2 regions of the Devosia sp. 2618 genome follow, and region 1 is predicted to be linked to the other one. Evidence: predicted binding sites of a transcription regulator. Region 1 holds the regulator's gene; the other holds the start of a gene.

What was found. Region 1 encodes HrcA, which represses chaperone genes, less so after heat shock. Its sites were predicted from a motif close to GTTAGCACTCNCNNNNNGNGAGTGCTAAC; they were not measured.
Positions count from the first base shown of each region.
Region 2: the regulator HrcA is predicted to act here: its motif matches at 5,230-5,258, upstream of ABIE28_RS13130 (co-chaperone GroES).

Region 1 is NZ_JBEPOO010000001.1:3,810,971-3,818,870, reverse strand. Features, by position in the region: gene pabB (aminodeoxychorismate synthase component I) at 1-908, shown strand, start outside; gene pncA (bifunctional nicotinamidase/pyrazinamidase) at 905-1,540, shown strand; gene grpE (nucleotide exchange factor GrpE) at 1,849-2,430, opposite strand; gene hrcA (heat-inducible transcriptional repressor HrcA) at 2,561-3,637, opposite strand; gene rph (ribonuclease PH) at 3,778-4,494, shown strand; gene ABIE28_RS18795 (non-canonical purine NTP pyrophosphatase) at 4,736-5,377, shown strand; gene hemW (radical SAM family heme chaperone HemW) at 5,367-6,524, shown strand; gene ABIE28_RS18785 (DUF2834 domain-containing protein) at 6,628-6,936, opposite strand; gene ABIE28_RS18780 (hypothetical protein) at 7,165-7,506, shown strand; gene ABIE28_RS18775 (penicillin-binding protein activator) at 7,620-7,900, opposite strand, start outside.
Region 2 is NZ_JBEPOO010000001.1:2,611,881-2,619,780, reverse strand. Features, by position in the region: gene hisG (ATP phosphoribosyltransferase) at 1-148, shown strand, start outside; gene ABIE28_RS13155 (hypothetical protein) at 151-402, shown strand; gene ABIE28_RS13150 (glycosyltransferase family 2 protein) at 503-1,714, shown strand; gene ABIE28_RS13145 (TSUP family transporter) at 1,729-2,478, shown strand; gene ABIE28_RS13140 (BrnA antitoxin family protein) at 2,668-2,898, opposite strand; gene groL (chaperonin GroEL) at 3,111-4,751, opposite strand; gene ABIE28_RS13130 (co-chaperone GroES) at 4,897-5,187, opposite strand; gene ABIE28_RS13125 (DUF427 domain-containing protein) at 5,370-5,732, shown strand; gene ABIE28_RS13120 (hypothetical protein) at 5,918-6,112, shown strand; gene ABIE28_RS13115 (DMT family transporter) at 6,198-7,106, shown strand; gene ABIE28_RS13110 (sigma-54 interaction domain-containing protein) at 7,103-7,900, opposite strand, start outside.

The sequences.
Region 1 (7,900 bases):
CCTGCGGCTCGATCACCGGCGCGCCCAAACTGCGCGCCATGGAAATCATCCATCAGGTCGAAGCCGGGCCGCGCGGCGTCTATACCGGCTCGATCGGCCACTTCGCCCCCAATGGCGATCTGACGCTGAACGTCGCCATCCGCACCGCCGTCATCGACCAGCACGGCAAAGGCGAAATCGGCATTGGCGGCGGCATCGTCGCCGATAGTGTTGCAGACGACGAATATCGCGAGGCCCTGCTCAAAATGGCATTTTTTACCGAACCCGCCCGCGACGTCACCCTGATCGAAACTCTGCTCTGGGAGCGCGACAAGGGTTTTTGGCTGCTCGAGCGCCACATGGAGCGGCTGTCCCAATCGGCCCGCTATTTCGGGTTTCGGTTCGACATGGCCGAAATCATCGCTTTGCTCGAAGACGGCACCACGACATTCCCGGCTGACCGGATGCGCGTCCGGTTGACGCTGAACGAAACCGGCGCAGCGCTGACCTTTGTGCCCCTGCCCGCCAATCCTCCGGTGTTTCGTTTCTCCATCGCCCCCGAGCGGCTTGATTCGCAAAGCCTGTGGCTGGCGCATAAAACCACCAACCGCGCCTTTTACGACGAGCCGCGCCAGCGCGCCCATGCCGCGTTGGGCGTCGACGAAGTGCTGTTCCTCAATGAGCGCGATGAGTTGACTGAAGGCTCGATCACCAATCTCTTTGTTGAGCGCAATGCCACGCTGCTCACCCCGCCGCTCTCGGCCGGTCTCCTGCCCGGGACGCTGCGTGCCGAACTCATCGCCTCCGGTCGCGCCGTCGAACAGCGATTGACCCTTGCGGACCTTGAGACGGCGGACGCAATCTGGCTCGGCAATTCCGTGCGCGGCCTGATGCAAGCCGAGTGGACTAGAACAGGAGACGACCAATGACCCGAAAAATCACCCCGCAGGACGTGCTGGTCGTCGTCGATGTGCAAAACGATTTTCTGCCCGGCGGCAGCCTCGCGGTGGCCGGTGGCGACGACATCGTGCCGCTGATCAATACGCTGGCAAAACACTTCACCAATGTCGTCTTCACCCAGGACTGGCACCCGGCCGATCACATTTCCTTTGCCAGCCAGCACGACGGCAAAAACGCCTTCGAGACCATTGAACTGCCCTATGGCACCCAAGTCCTGTGGCCCGACCATTGCGTCTGGAACAGCCACGGCGCAGCGCTCTCGGCCGATCTCGACATTCCCCACGGCCAGCTGATCATCCGCAAGGGCTATACGCGCCAGATCGACAGCTATTCCGGTTTCCAGGAAGCCGACCGCGAAACCCTGACGGGGCTCGCCGGTTATCTCAACGAACGCGATGTCGGCCGACTATACATCGTCGGCCTCGCCACCGACTTCTGCGTCGGCTGGACCGCCATCGACGGCGCCGCCGCCGGGTTTGACGTGACCGTCATCGAAGACGCGACGCGCGCGATCGACAATGCCGGGAGCCTGGCAAAGGCGTGGGCTGACATGGCGGAGGCTGGGGTGGAACGGGTGATGAGCAAGGATATTTTGGGGTAGGCGAACTCTTCTGATCACCTCTCCCCTGAGGGGAGAGGTCGGCGCGCAGCGCCGGGTGAGGGGTTCAGACCAAGTTGAAGCACTGTGCTTCCGCCAACCTCTGAACCCCTCACCCCGACCCTCTCCCCTCAGGGGAGAGGGGACGACTGCGAGTGCCTGCCCACAAACAAAAATCCCCGCTTGCGCGGGGATTCACGTGAAACTTTGAGGCGGCGGCCTTGCCGCAAAATCTGTCCGGTGGACAGATTTTAGCCGAGAAGACCATGAGAGCTACGCTCGAATGGCACGGGCGGCCATCACCCCAAACCTCAAACGCTCTTATCAATCGCCTCGTCAGCCGGCGCGTGGCTTGGGCCGCCCTTGGCGACGCCGACCATGGCGGGGCGCAGGATGCGGTCGCCGATGGCAAAACCGGCCTGAACCACCTGCACGACCGTACCTTCGGGACGGCTGGGATCGGGCACTTCAAACATCGCCTGATGCTTGTGCGGGTCAAACTTCTGGCCCTCGGCTTCGATCGGCGTCACGCCATGCTTGGCCAGGAGGCGCTGCATTTCGCGTTCGGTCATTTCGATGCCTTCGATAAGGCTCTTGGTGGTCGCATCGCCATGCTCACGCGCTTCGGCTGGCAGCACCATCAGGGCGCGGCTCAGCGCATCGGTGGCGCTCAGCATGTCGCGGGCAAAACCGGCAATGGCATAGCTGCGCGTATCGGCGACATCGCGCTCGGTGCGCTTGCGCAGGTTTTCCATCTCGGCATGAGTGCGCAGCACCCGGTCCTTGAGTTCCGCATTCTCGGCGCGCAATGCCTCGGTCGGATCGATTTCGACTTCGGTCGGGATTTCGACTTCGGGCGTCTCGCCGGAGGCGGCGTTGTCGTCGCTCATCATTGTTCTGTTCCGCAATGGATAACTGGTTTGGTCCGCATATCGGCCAAACTGGCCGTCTTTTCAAGTGATAGAGCAGCCACCGTGGTCCTTGGACGCAGCGCCTGTTGAGCAAGGTCCCGAAACGCGCCCGTTAATTCCGCTTTCGCGCCATCATCGCGCTGATCACATTGGCGGTATAGTCCACCACCGGCACGATGCGCGCATAGTTGAGCCGCGTCGGCCCGATCACCCCAAGCACCCCCACCACCTTGTCATTGGCATCCTTGTACGGCGACAGGATGACCGACGATCCCGACAGCGAAAACAGCTTGTTTTCCGAGCCGATAAAGATGCGCACGCCCTGCGCCTTTTCAGCGTCGCCAAGCAGGTCGAGCAAGCCGTCCTTGCTCTCGAGCTCGTCAAACAGTTGCCGCATGCGCAACAGTTCGTCACTCGCCATCGCATCATTGATCAGGTTTGCCCGCCCGCGCACGATCACTGTCGGCTGGCTCGCCGCCGAGGGTTGGCCCAGCGTCGCGATCCCGGCATCCACCAGCCGCTGCGTCAGCTCGTCCAGTTCGGCGCGCTGCTCGTTGCGCTGCTCGGACAAGGCCTTGCGCGCCTCGGGAATGGTCCGCCCTACCACATAGCGCGCCAGATAATTGCCGGCCTGGGTCAGGGTCGAGGCGGTCAGCCCCGCCGGAATATCCATGATTCGGTTTTCCACCTGCCCGTCCTGCCCGACCAGAATGGCCATGGCGCGGGTGGCATCGAGCCGCACAAATTCGATATGGCGCAGCACCATGTCGGCCTTGGTGGCGATCACCACCCCTGCCCCCTGGCTCAGCCCGCTCAGCAAAGTGCTGGCTTCGGTCAGCACATCTTCCACCTGCCCGCGATGCTGGCCCTCGATGGATTTGGCGATCTGGCTGCGCTCGGTTTCGTTGACCGCACCCACTTCGAGCATGGCGTCGACGAAAAACCGCAACCCGTCCTGCGTTGGGGCGCGGCCTGCAGAAGTATGCGGCGCTGCGATCAGTCCAAGATCTTCAAGATCGGCCATCACATTGCGCACGGAAGCGGGCGACAGGCCCACTTGCAGCATACGGCTCAGGTCGCGCGAACCCACCGGCTGACCTGTCTCCAGATACCGCTCAACGATCTTGCGAAATATGTCCTGGCTGCGTGCATTGAGCACGCTGAGGAAATCTTCTGGAGGCTTGCTCATTCGATTTCGATAAAATCCTCCGCTTTAACCCTCATGCCTCATTTAAGCGCATTGCAGCTTCCCGCCAAGCGCCCGCCGCTTGTGACCGAGGGCTAGGAGGGTTAAGAGGCGGTTAATAGCAATTTCTTGACGGATCCCTGATGCGCCCTTCCGGACGTGAGCCCAACCAGATGCGGGCGGTTACAATCGAGCGCAATGTCGCCCAGAAGGCCGAGGGCTCGTGCCTCGTCTCCTTCGGCAACACCAAGGTGCTCGTCACCGCTTCGGTTGAAACCAGCCTGCCGGGCTGGCTGCGCGGCAAGGGCCAGGGCTGGGTCACCGCCGAATATGGCATGCTGCCCCGCGCCACCGGTTCGCGCACCCGTCGCGAAGCCGCCGCCGGCAAGCAGTCCGGCCGCACCCAGGAAATCCAGCGCCTCATCGGCCGTTCGCTGCGCGCGGTGGTCGATATGCAGCTGCTGGGCGAAAACCAGATCACCATCGACTGCGACGTTCTCGAAGCCGATGGCGGCACCCGCACCGCTTCGATCACCGGCGCCTATGTGGCGCTAGCCGATGCCATCAAGTGGATGGACGAGCGCAAGCTGACCAAGGGCAAGGCCCTGCGTGATTCGGTGGCTGCAGTCTCCTGCGGCATCTATCGCGGCGCCCCCGTGCTCGATCTCGATTACCTCGAAGACGTCGAAGCCCATACCGATGCCAATTTCGTGATGACCGGCTCCGGCAAGTTCGTCGAAATCCAGGGCACTGCCGAACAGGTCCCCTTCTCGCGCGACGAACTCAACGCGCTGATGGAGCTGGCCGAACAGGGCATTGGCGAGCTGACTCTGATGCAGTTGGCGGCTTTGGAAGCATGATGTTTTTTGCCCGCAAGAAGCCCCCCTCATCCGTCTCGGCTGCGCCGAGCCACCTTCTCCCACGCGGGGAGAAGGGTAGTTCCGCGTTTCTGGCACTATTCCGTCGCACCACCGCTTCCCCTTCTCCCCTCGTGGGAGAAGGCGCCCGAAGGGCGGATGAGGGGGCCTTGCCTTCCGCAAACTGCGCCCTCTGGCACGATGTGGTCCGCGCGCTCGATGCCAAGCCCCGGAGCGCCAGCAAGTGAGCATTGCAAAACTCCGCCGCGGCGATCGTCTCGTGCTGGCCACCCACAATGCCGGCAAGCTCAAGGAATTTCAGGAACTGTTCTCCCCCTTCGGCCTTGAGCTTGTCTCGGCCGGCGAACTTGGCCTGCCCGAGCCGGAAGAAACCGGCACCACCTTTGCCGAAAACGCCCGGCTGAAGGCCCACGCCGCTGCCAGCGCCGCCAATATGCTGGCGCTCAGCGATGATTCGGGTCTTTGCGTCGATGCGCTCAATGGCGATCCCGGCGTCTATACCGCCGACTGGGCTGGCGTGCCGCGCGATTTCAATGTCGCCATGCAGCGCGTCGAGGATGCTCTTCAAGCTGCCGGCGCCACCGCGCCCGAACAGCGCAAGGGCTCGTTCAACGCCACGCTTTGCCTCGCTCATCCCGATGGTCGCGATGTGATTTATCACGGCCAGTGCTTTGGCACTCTGGTCTGGCCGCCGCGCGGTACGCAGGGTCATGGCTATGATCCGATGTTCATGCCCGATGGCTACGAGCTGACCTTTGGCCAGATGTCGCCAGAAATGAAGCATAGCTGGGCCCCCGGCCAGCAGGGGCTGAGCCACCGCGCCCGCTCCTTCGCCAAATTCGTGGAGAATCAGATTGAGCAATAGCCCGAACGACATGTTCGGCGTTTACGTGCATTGGCCGTTTTGCGCGTCCAAGTGCCCCTATTGCGATTTCAATTCGCACGTCCATCGCGGCCCGTTCGACGAGATCGACTATGTGGCCGCCTATGAGCGTGAGATCGCCTATACCGCGTCGCTGACGCCCGGCCGTGTCGTGCAGTCGATTTTCTTTGGCGGGGGCACGCCCTCGATGATGAACCCGCAATCGACGGGCCGCATCATCGACGCCATTGCCAAGCATTGGACCATCGGCCGCAATGCCGAGATCACACTCGAAGCCAATCCGACCAGCGTCGAAGTCGACCGTTTCCGGGGCTATCGCTCCGCCGGCGTCAATCGCGTCTCGCTGGGCGTCCAATCGCTGCGCGAAGGGCCTCTGGCCGAGCTCGGCCGTCGTCACTCTGTCGATGAGGCCATCGCGGCCGTGCGCATCGCGCAGTCGGTGTTTGATCGCTCCAGCTTTGACCTGATCTATGGCCGTCCCAAGCAGACGCTCGAAGATTGGGAAGACGAGCTCAAGGAAGGCCTCTGGCTCGCCCAGGGCCATATCAGCCTCTATATGCTGACCATCGAGCAGGGCACGCGCTATTTCGACCTGCACCGGGCCGGCAAGCTCAAGATGCCCAATGAGGATCTGGCGGCCGATTTCTATGAGATGACCGCCGAACTCACCGCTGCCGCGGGCCTGCCCGCCTACGAGATTTCCAACCATGCCCGTCCGGGCCAGGAAAGCTCGCACAACATGCTCTACTGGCGGTATGGCGAATATGCCGGCATCGGTCCGGGCGCCCATGGTCGTCTGATGATCAACAATCAGCGCCACGCCACAGCCGCCGAAAAAATGCCCTTCGATTGGCAGAAAAACGTCGTCTCCAAGGGCCACGGCATGGTCGTCGACGATATTCTGACTTGGGAAGAACAGGGCGACGAGTTCCTCGTCATGGGCCTGCGTCTCAAGGAAGGCATTTCCCCGGCCCGCTTCACCGCGATCTCCGGCCGCCAGATTTCCCGCACCCAGATCGACACCCTCAAAGGCTACGGCTTCGTCGAAACCCTCCCCAACGGCAATCTGCGGGTGACCGACAAGGGCTTTCCGGTGCTGGACGCCGTGGTCGCGGACCTGGCTGCCTGATCTGCTGACGCAGAACGCAGACCGGCTTCTATCCAATGGCATAGACAGCCGGTCTATATCGCGGAACGGTCCGCAATATCGGCGTTCCCGATTTTGCGAGGTTTCAGTTGCGCTCACGCAAATAGAAATAAAGCGGTAGCGCTAGCGATAGCCCGACAAAGAAACTTGCCGGCAGAACCAGCCACCAGCGCGCCACATCGTGCTTTGCGGCATCGCGCCATGACCATAGCCAAAATACGGCAATCGAAATCAGCACATCTGCCGAGAAGCCACCGGCTGCCCCGTTCACGAACAGGGATTGCAAAAAGAGCGGAATATCGGGCCCATTCTGGGAGAAGAAGGAGCCAAAAAACAGCCAGGGAACGACCGTTCCAAGCACGGCAGCCGCTAAATAGAGATTCCTGACGCTCATGCGCACCTTCCTCTGCAACGGCAACCATCACCGAAGCGGTGCTCATGTGCCTGATTTGGCGGAGCTTATGGCCGCGAGCAGTCATCTGGACAAGAGAGCTTTTCGCTTATGCGTGGACCGACGACGTGTCGGTTAGACCGCAGATGACGTGAAAATGAACGGCTGGCTCACCTGCAATTCAAGAGGCGCCCCTCAATCTGCCCAGGCATTCAACACAGAGGGACAATCATGAACAAGAAAGCCATCATCACCGCCGCATCAATCGCCGCAATCGCACTGGCATCCGTGGCACAGGCGCAGGCCTACAAGCTGCATTATTGGCAGGACGGTACCGTTAGCTGGATGTGCAATGACGGCATTACGGTCGGAGTTCTTGACGATGGCAGCGCGCCCTCTGACGCGGTCGTTACTGCAGCCTGCGCCGACTACGGCGGGCTCCCCGTCAGTGGGAACGGTGGCAAGGCATCAACCCGGTTGGTGACTGTCGAGAAACATGTCGGTCCAGCGCCAGGCACCGTGAAGATATTCGCCCCGGTCGCCACCAAGCGCACTGCGCCCTTGGCCCGCTGATCATCTCGGCAAGTCCGCCAATTCTGGCCCCGCACCCGCGGGGCCTTTTTGCTTGCATGGTTATGTCGCACACCGCGCCTGCCACGCCCCAGAAGTGGAAGCCTTGGTGGCCCCTAAAGCTTGCCCCCCTCCAAGACCTGCGCTCCACCGGGCCCAACCTTCTTGATCGCCAGCGCATATTCCGCCCGGCCATTGCTCAAAAACCGAAACACCCCATCGCGCCCGTTAAAGCCGGTGCTGCTCGTCATCAGCCCCGGATTATAGGGCGGATTGGCCATGGACAGCGTATTCACATTGGCCAGGATCGTCGCCGTATAGGCAATCGTCGCCAGCCCATTGGGGTGGCCACCAAACTGGCGCTGATAGTCCCCGCTGATCGCCGCCATCCCGGACG
Region 2 (7,900 bases), 1.2 Mb from region 1:
GGCCAATGGCCTTCGCGTGCTCGAAGATGGCGTCATGCTGCAAAGCGAAGCCTGCCTCATCGTCTCGCGCACCGCCGACTGGCCAGCAGAGCGCAAGGCGTTGCTCTACACCGTCCTGGCAAAGCTGGGTGCAAACGCGGGCGCATAAGCATGGAGTGGCAATGGCTCCTCTTTCTCATTCCCATCACGCTGGTCAGCGGGCTGCTCATCCTGCTGATCGGCACCCCGCGCGGCCGCATCAATGGCCGTGGCCGCAACCCGACATCGGGTGACGGTGCCGCATCATCCAGCGACGCGGGCCCGACCCCTTCAAGCGGACGTCACGACACGACCCATGACACTGGCTTCGACAGCTCCAGCGATAGCGGCGGCGGAGATGGCGGTGGTGGTGGAGGTGACTGACGGCGCCTCGATAGCCGCGCTCCCCATAAACTGCGGCAACATTGCCTGAGGCCCCGATTCACGGCACAAGACTTAGACAGCATTGCGGGGCGGGGCGGAATTGACTGATAGCATCGAACTCACCATCCTGATGCCCTGCCTCAATGAGGCTGAGACGCTGGCGACCTGCATCAACAAGGCGCAATCGTATCTCGACCGCACCGGCATTTCCGGCGAAGTCGTCATCGCCGATAACGGCTCGACCGATGGCTCGCGCGAGATCGCCGAAGGCCTCGGCGCCCGCGTCGTGCCGGTGCCCGAACGCGGCTATGGGGCAGCACTGGGCGGCGGCATTCAGGCGGCGCGCGGTCGCTACATCATCATGGCCGATGCCGATGACAGCTATGATTTCTCCAAGCTCGACGCCTTCGTCGCCGCATTGCGCGATGGTGCCGATCTGGTCATGGGCAATCGCTTTGCCGGTGGCATCGCGCCCGGCGCCATGCCTTGGCATCACCGCTACATCGGCAATCCGGTGCTCAGCGCCTTCGGACGCCTGTTCTTCCGCACCCCCATTCGCGACTTCCATTGCGGCCTGCGCGGCTTCTCGCGCGAGGCGATCCTGGCGCTCAACCTGCGCACCACCGGCATGGAATTCGCCTCCGAAATGGTGGTCAAGGCAACACTGGCTCAACTCGACGTGCGCGAAGTGCCCACGACGCTCGCCAAGGACGGTCGCTCCCGCCCGCCGCATCTGCGCTCGTTCCGCGACGGTTGGCGCCACCTGCGCTTCCTGCTGCTGTTCTCGCCGCGCTGGCTGTTCCTCTATCCCGGCCTCGCGCTGCTCGCCGTCGGTCTCGTGGTCGGCGGGCTACTCCTGCCCGGTCCATTCCGTGTCGGCAACGTCAGCTTCGACGTCCACACGTTCCTCGTCGCCGCGCTCTGCATTATCGTTGGGCTACAGTCGATTTCCTTTGCGGTCATCGGCCGACGCTTTGCCTCGCGCTACGGCTTCATCCCGCGCTCCAGCAATCACGACCGCCTGCTCGAGGCCCTCACGCTCGAACGCATCCTGCTAGTTGCCGTTGTCCTGATGCTGATCGGCCTCGGCGCATTGGGCTGGGGCCTGTCCGAATGGGCCAAGCGCGATTTCGGACCGCTCAACCAGACCAGCACCATGCGCGCCGTCATTCTGGCCATGACCGCGCTCGTGTCCGGTTTCCAGATGATGATGAGCGGCTTCATGTCGTCCATGATCAACATTCCCATCTATGAGCGCCGTGTGGCCGAGGCACCCTTGCCCGACAGCACGACGCATATCCGCACCCTATAACGCCCCGGAGCACTATGCTCGATCCCCTGATCCTGCTGGCCTTGGCCGGTGTCGGCCTGTTGGCCGGTTTTGTTGACGCGATTGCAGGTGGAGGCGGGATGATCGCGCTGCCGGCGCTGCTGTCGGTTGGTCTGCCGCCCGTTTCGGCGCTGGCGACCAACAAACTGCAATCGGTGGTGGGCACCGGCATGGCAGCGCTCACCTACTGGCGGCGGGGCTTTGTCTCGCTCAAAGCGCTGATCCCCGCTATCGCGCTCACCTATGCCGGCAGCCTGATCGGCGCGCTGGTGGTCAAACAAATCGATGTCAGTTTGCTCGATACGGCCGTGCCGGTCGCGCTGATCGGTATTGCGCTCTATTTCCTGTTCGCGCCAAACCTCTCCGACGCCGACAAGTCGGCACGCCTGCCGTTTGGCCTCTTCGTGCCGATCATGGGCTTTGCCATCGGCTTTTACGACGGAATTTTCGGGCCCGGCACGGGCTCATTCTTCACCATCGGTTTTGTCATGCTGTTTGGCATGGGCCTGACCCGCGCCTCGGGCAACACCAAGATATTGAACCTGGTGTCTAACCTGGCCGCGCTCACCATCTTCATCCCGGCCGGCGACGTCGTCTGGCCAGCAGCCATCGCCATGGCGGTGGGGCAGGTGGTCGGCGGTTATCTCGGAGCCCGAACCGGCATCCGCTACGGCGCCAAGATCATCCGTCCGGTGGTTGTGGTGGTGTCGATTGCGCTGGCGCTACGCCTGCTGTTCTTCCGCTGAGCGGACACGGCCTCGTCCTTCGACAGGCTCAGGATGAGGCTTACTGAGATTAGGCGGCTCTAAGTGCATACCTCAGGATGAGCCTCCGAGATTGACACCCCAACCGACCGCATCCCGAACCCGATCCCCCCAACAGACCCATCCTGAGCCTGTCGAAGGACGAGGTCGTGGCACGATCTACCCAACCCCTCAATCCAGCCCCGCCACTCCACGCAGCGCGGCATTGATCCGGTCCTGCCAACCCGGACCATCTTCCTGAAAATGCTCTAGCACAGCGCGGTCGAGCCGCAGCGACACCATTTCCTTGCCCTCGGGCGGCGTAGCTGGCTTGGCCGGCGCTGCCGCAACTGGCTTGGTGGTGGCGCTCTTGAAAGCGGCTTCGGCCTGGTCAAAGGCGCTGCCGCGTCGGGGTGTCCGCATCGAATCTTCCTCGTGATTTTGGGCAGTCTATTGCCGGGCGGCGGGCAGGGCGCAACAAAAAAGGCGCCGTGTTGCCACAGCGCCTTTCCACAAAGTTCGTGACTGGGAAGAAACGAACCTTGAAGTCGTAATTTCTGCCAGGCGGCAATGCCGCCCGGCCGTGGGACGTATCCGCCCGTGAGCGAAAAGGAGAATCTAAATCGCTAAGCGATTTAGAAGTCCATGCCACCCATGCCGCCCATGCCGCCGCCGCCTGGCATTGCCGGTGCGTCATGCTTAGGGGCTTCAACGATCAGGGCTTCCGTCGTGATCAGCAGCGATGCAACCGAAGCTGCGTCCTGCAGGGCATGACGAACGACCTTCACCGGGTCGATAACGCCGAGTGCAACGAGGTCACCATATTCACCGGTGGCAGCGTTGTAGCCGAAGTTTGGCGAGTTGTTCTCGAGGATCTTGCCGACCACAACCGAACCTTCAGCGCCAGCATTGTTGGCGATGGTACGCACTGGTTCCTGCAGGGCACGACGAACGATCGCGATACCAGCAGCCTGATCAGCATTGATGCCGGTCACGGTGATGGCATGTGCAGCGCGCAGCAGAGCGACGCCGCCGCCGGGGACGATGCCTTCTTCAACAGCAGCACGGGTAGCGTTCAGCGCGTCGTCGACGCGGTCCTTGCGCTCCTTGACTTCAACTTCAGTCGAGCCGCCAACGCGGATCACGGCAACACCGCCGGCGAGCTTTGCCAGACGTTCCTGCAGCTTTTCCTTGTCATAGTCCGAAGTGGTTTCTTCGATCTGCGACTTGATCTGACCAACGCGGCCCTGGATGTCTTCCTGGGTGCCGGCGCCGTCGACGATCGTGGTGTTTTCCTTGGTGATTTCAACGCGCTTGGCAGTGCCGAGCATGTCGATGGTCACGTTCTCGAGCTTGATGCCGAGATCTTCTGAGATCACCTGGCCGCCGGTCAGGATGGCGATGTCTTCGAGCATTGCCTTGCGGCGATCGCCAAAGCCTGGTGCCTTGACGGCAGCAACCTTGAGGCCGCCACGCAGACGGTTGACGACGAGGGTCGCAAGAGCCTCACCTTCGATGTCTTCAGCAATGATCAGCAGTGGGCGCTGGCTCTGAACAACCGACTCGAGGATCGGCAGGATAGCCTGAAGGTTCGACAGCTTCTTTTCGTGCAGGAGGATCACTGGATCTTCCAGAACGGCGGTCATCTTCTCGGCATTGGTCACGAAGTATGGCGACAGGTAGCCACGGTCGAACTGCATGCCTTCAACGACGTCGAGTTCGGTCTCAGCAGTCTTGGCTTCTTCGACGGTGATGACACCCTCGTTGCCGACCTTCTGCATGGCTTCCGAAATCATCTCGCCGATCGAGGTTTCGCCGTTGGCCGAAATAGTGCCGACCTGCGAAACTTCCGAAGACGACGTGATCTTCTTGGCCGAAGCCTTGAGCGAAGCCACAACTTCTTCAACAGCGAGGTCGATGCCGCGCTTCAGATCCATTGGGTTGAAGCCGGCGGCAACAGCCTTGACGCCTTCAACAACGATGGCCTGACCGAGAACGGTCGCAGTGGTGGTGCCGTCGCCAGCAACGTCGTTGGTCTTGGAAGCGACCGAACGCAGCAGCTGTGCGCCGAGGTTTTCGAACTTGTCTTCGAGTTCGATTTCCTTGGCAACCGACACGCCGTCCTTGGTGATGCGTGGCGCACCGAAGGACTTTTCGATCACGACGTTACGACCCTTTGGGCCGAGGGTCACCTTGACTGCGTTTGCCAGGATGTTGACGCCACGCAGCATCTTGTCGCGCGCGTCAGTGGAGAACTTTACTTCTTTAGCGGCCATGGAGGGCGCTCCTTAAAGTGCAGACAAAAAGAAAGGGATGAGGAAGCAGAAGCGTCTGACCAAAAAGTGCAAAGCGGTTTTTGGGAAATTCAGACGCGTTCAAAAATAAAAACGCGGTTCCGGATTTCCGGAACACTTCGCGTTTTTAAGCTTCGACGATGCCCATGATGTCGGATTCTTTCATGATCAGCAGGTCTTCACCGTCGACCTTGACCTCGGTGCCGCTCCACTTGCCGAACAGCACGCGGTCGCCGGCCTTGACGTCAAGCGCGGTTACTTTGCCGGAATCGTCGCGGGCGCCGGGGCCAACGGAAACGATCACGCCTTCGGATGGCTTTTCCTTGGCGGTGTCTGGGATGATAATCCCGCCTTTGGTCTTTTCTTCGCTGTCGAGGCGACGGACGACCACGCGGTCGTGCAGGGGACGGAAGCTCATGATTGCTCCTATTAGCATCAAACTGAAATGCAATTTCGCGCTGTTAGCACTCACGATTGTAGAGTGCTAATGCAGTGCAGGGGATATATGGCGCACCCCCTTTAGAGTCAAGGTCGGGTGAACCGAGTTTGTGTTCGTGCGTTGATCTCGGACACTCTCAAAACTCTAAATGGCAGGTCATCATGACGCGTCAATGTCTGGACAAAGATATCAAGATCACACCCGCCAAAGGCCGGGTCCATGTGCTGTTTGACGACGCCGAAATCGGCAGCTCGCTGAACGCCCTCGAACTCGACGAGCCCGGCGCGCCGCTGCGCATATATATTCCGCGCGAAGACATCCGCGAGGACGTGCTGGAGCGCTCCGAAATCCGCACCACATGCCCCTATAAGGGCGAGGCGCACTACTACACCCTCAAAACCCTAACCGCCGACGGCCCCGACCAGGTCTGGTACTACCCCGACCCATGCCCCCTGGTTGAACCCATCCGCGACCACCTCGCCTTCTGGGGCGACCGCATCGAGTATCGGACGTCCGAGGTTTAGAGGGCATGCCCTCGTGGTTCGAGGGTCGCTGCGCTCCCGCCTCACCTTGAGGGCTGCTCTAGTCGCAATGTCCTCGTAGCCCTCATGGTGAGGTGCGAGTTCTTCACGAGCCTCGAACCACGAGGGCGTGGCACAAACCCACTTTCCCCCTTCCAAGCCACCGCAACCTGAGCCATAAGGCAAGCATGACCCAGGATAACACTCTACAGATCAAGCTGCGCCTCAAGGGCGGCAGCGGCCCGAACGCTAACTGGCATTGGGAAATCCACGATGCCGAAGGCAAAATCCTCAAGACCGGCAGTGCTGTCGGCCCTGAGCACAAGGCATTCGCCACCGCGCGTATTGCCAAGGAAAAGCTGGAGCAAGCCTCCGGAAATTGATCCCGGCCGCCGGATTTAAGAGACTGCCGTGACCGTTTCCAAGCCCACCCTGTCCCATAGCCCCGCGCAACATCGGGGTGGGCCAATGCGTGGCATCGTGCTCAAGGTCTTTTCCGTCTGCTGCTTTGTGGTCATGGCCACCATGCTCAAGGCCACCGGGACCATCCCGACCGGCGAGCTGGTTTTCTTCCGCTGTTTTTTCGCCATTCTGCCCGTCGTCGCCTATTTGCTGTGGCGGCGGCAGTTGCGCGTTGCCCTCCACACCAAGAACCCGTTCGGTCACGTTGTGCGTGCGCTGGTTGGCGCCACATCGATGGGGCTGGGCTTTTTCGCGCTGACCCGGCTGCCGCTGCCGGAATCCACCGCCATCGGTTACGCCGCGCCGCTGCTCATCGTCGTGTTCAGCGCCCTGCTGCTCAAGGAGCAGGTACATCTGTTTCGCTGGACGGCGGTTATCGTCGGGCTCGTGGGTGTGCTCATCATTCTGTGGCCGCGCCTGACGCTGTTCTCCAGCGGTCAGCCCGCGGGCGATAGCGAAGCCATCGGTGCCATTGCGGCCTTTGCCGGCGCCATCGTCACCGCTTTTGCCATGATGCAGGTGCGCAAGCTGGTGCAAACCGAGCGCACCGAAGCCATCGTCATCTACTTTTTCATCAGCGCCAGCGTGCTGTCACTGCTGACGCTGCCCTTCGGCTGGGTCATGCCGACGCCGCAACAGGCCGCTTTGCTGGTCGGCGCGGGCTTTGCCGGTGGCATTGGCCAGCTGCTGCTGACCTCATGCTATCGCTATGCCGATATGTCAGTGATCGCGCCGTTCGAATATGTCTCGCTGCTGCTGACGCTGGTCATCGGCATGACCATTTTCGGCGACGTGCCAACGGCCGCCATGATCTTTGGCGCCATCATCATCGTCTGCTCCGGCATCGCCGTCATCCTGCGCGAGCACTATCTGGGCCTTGACCGCGTCAAGGCCCGTGAAGCCAATACGCCTTAGCTCGCGACGGCCATTTCCGCCCAGCCCTGGCGCTTGCGATAGATCGTCGATGGGCTGATTTCGAGCGCTGCGGCGGCCAGCGAAACATTGCCGCCAAAGCTGGCAATGGCATCTTCGATAATGCGCTGTTCCTGCTGCCACATCGGCAAGATGACTTGCCGACGTTCTGCTTTCGGCGTCGCCTCTACCGGCGCCACCACACCACGCGACTCGATGTCGGCGGCATTGAGCATGGGCATGGTGATCTCGCCACCATCGCCCATCACCACCATCCGCCGCACCAGGTTCTGCAACTGGCGCACATTGCCCGGCCATTCGGCCGAGGTCAGCAGCGACGCCACATCGGGCGCAAAGCCGCCAAACCGCTTGTGTTCCTCGGCGGCATAGCGCGCGAGGAAATGGCGGGCCAGCACCATGATGTCGCTCGGCCGCTGCCGCAGCGGCGGCAGATGGATCGGCAGCACATGCAGGCGGTAGAACAGGTCTTCGCGGAACTTCTTTTCGGTGATCAGCTGCATCGGGTTGCGGTTGGTCGCGCAGATCACCCGCACATCCACCCGCCGCACCGCTGCCTCGCCAACCCGGCTCAACGTTCCAGTCTGCAGGAATCGGAGCAATTTGCTCTGGAGCGACAAATCCATTTCCCCGATTTCATCGAGGAACAGCGTGCCGCCATCGGCCAGTTCGGCGGCGCCCTTGCGGTCGTCATGCGCGCCGGTAAAGGCCCCGCGCGCCACGCCGAACAATTCGCTTTCCATCAGGTCACGCGGGATCGCCGCGCAGTTGATCGCCAC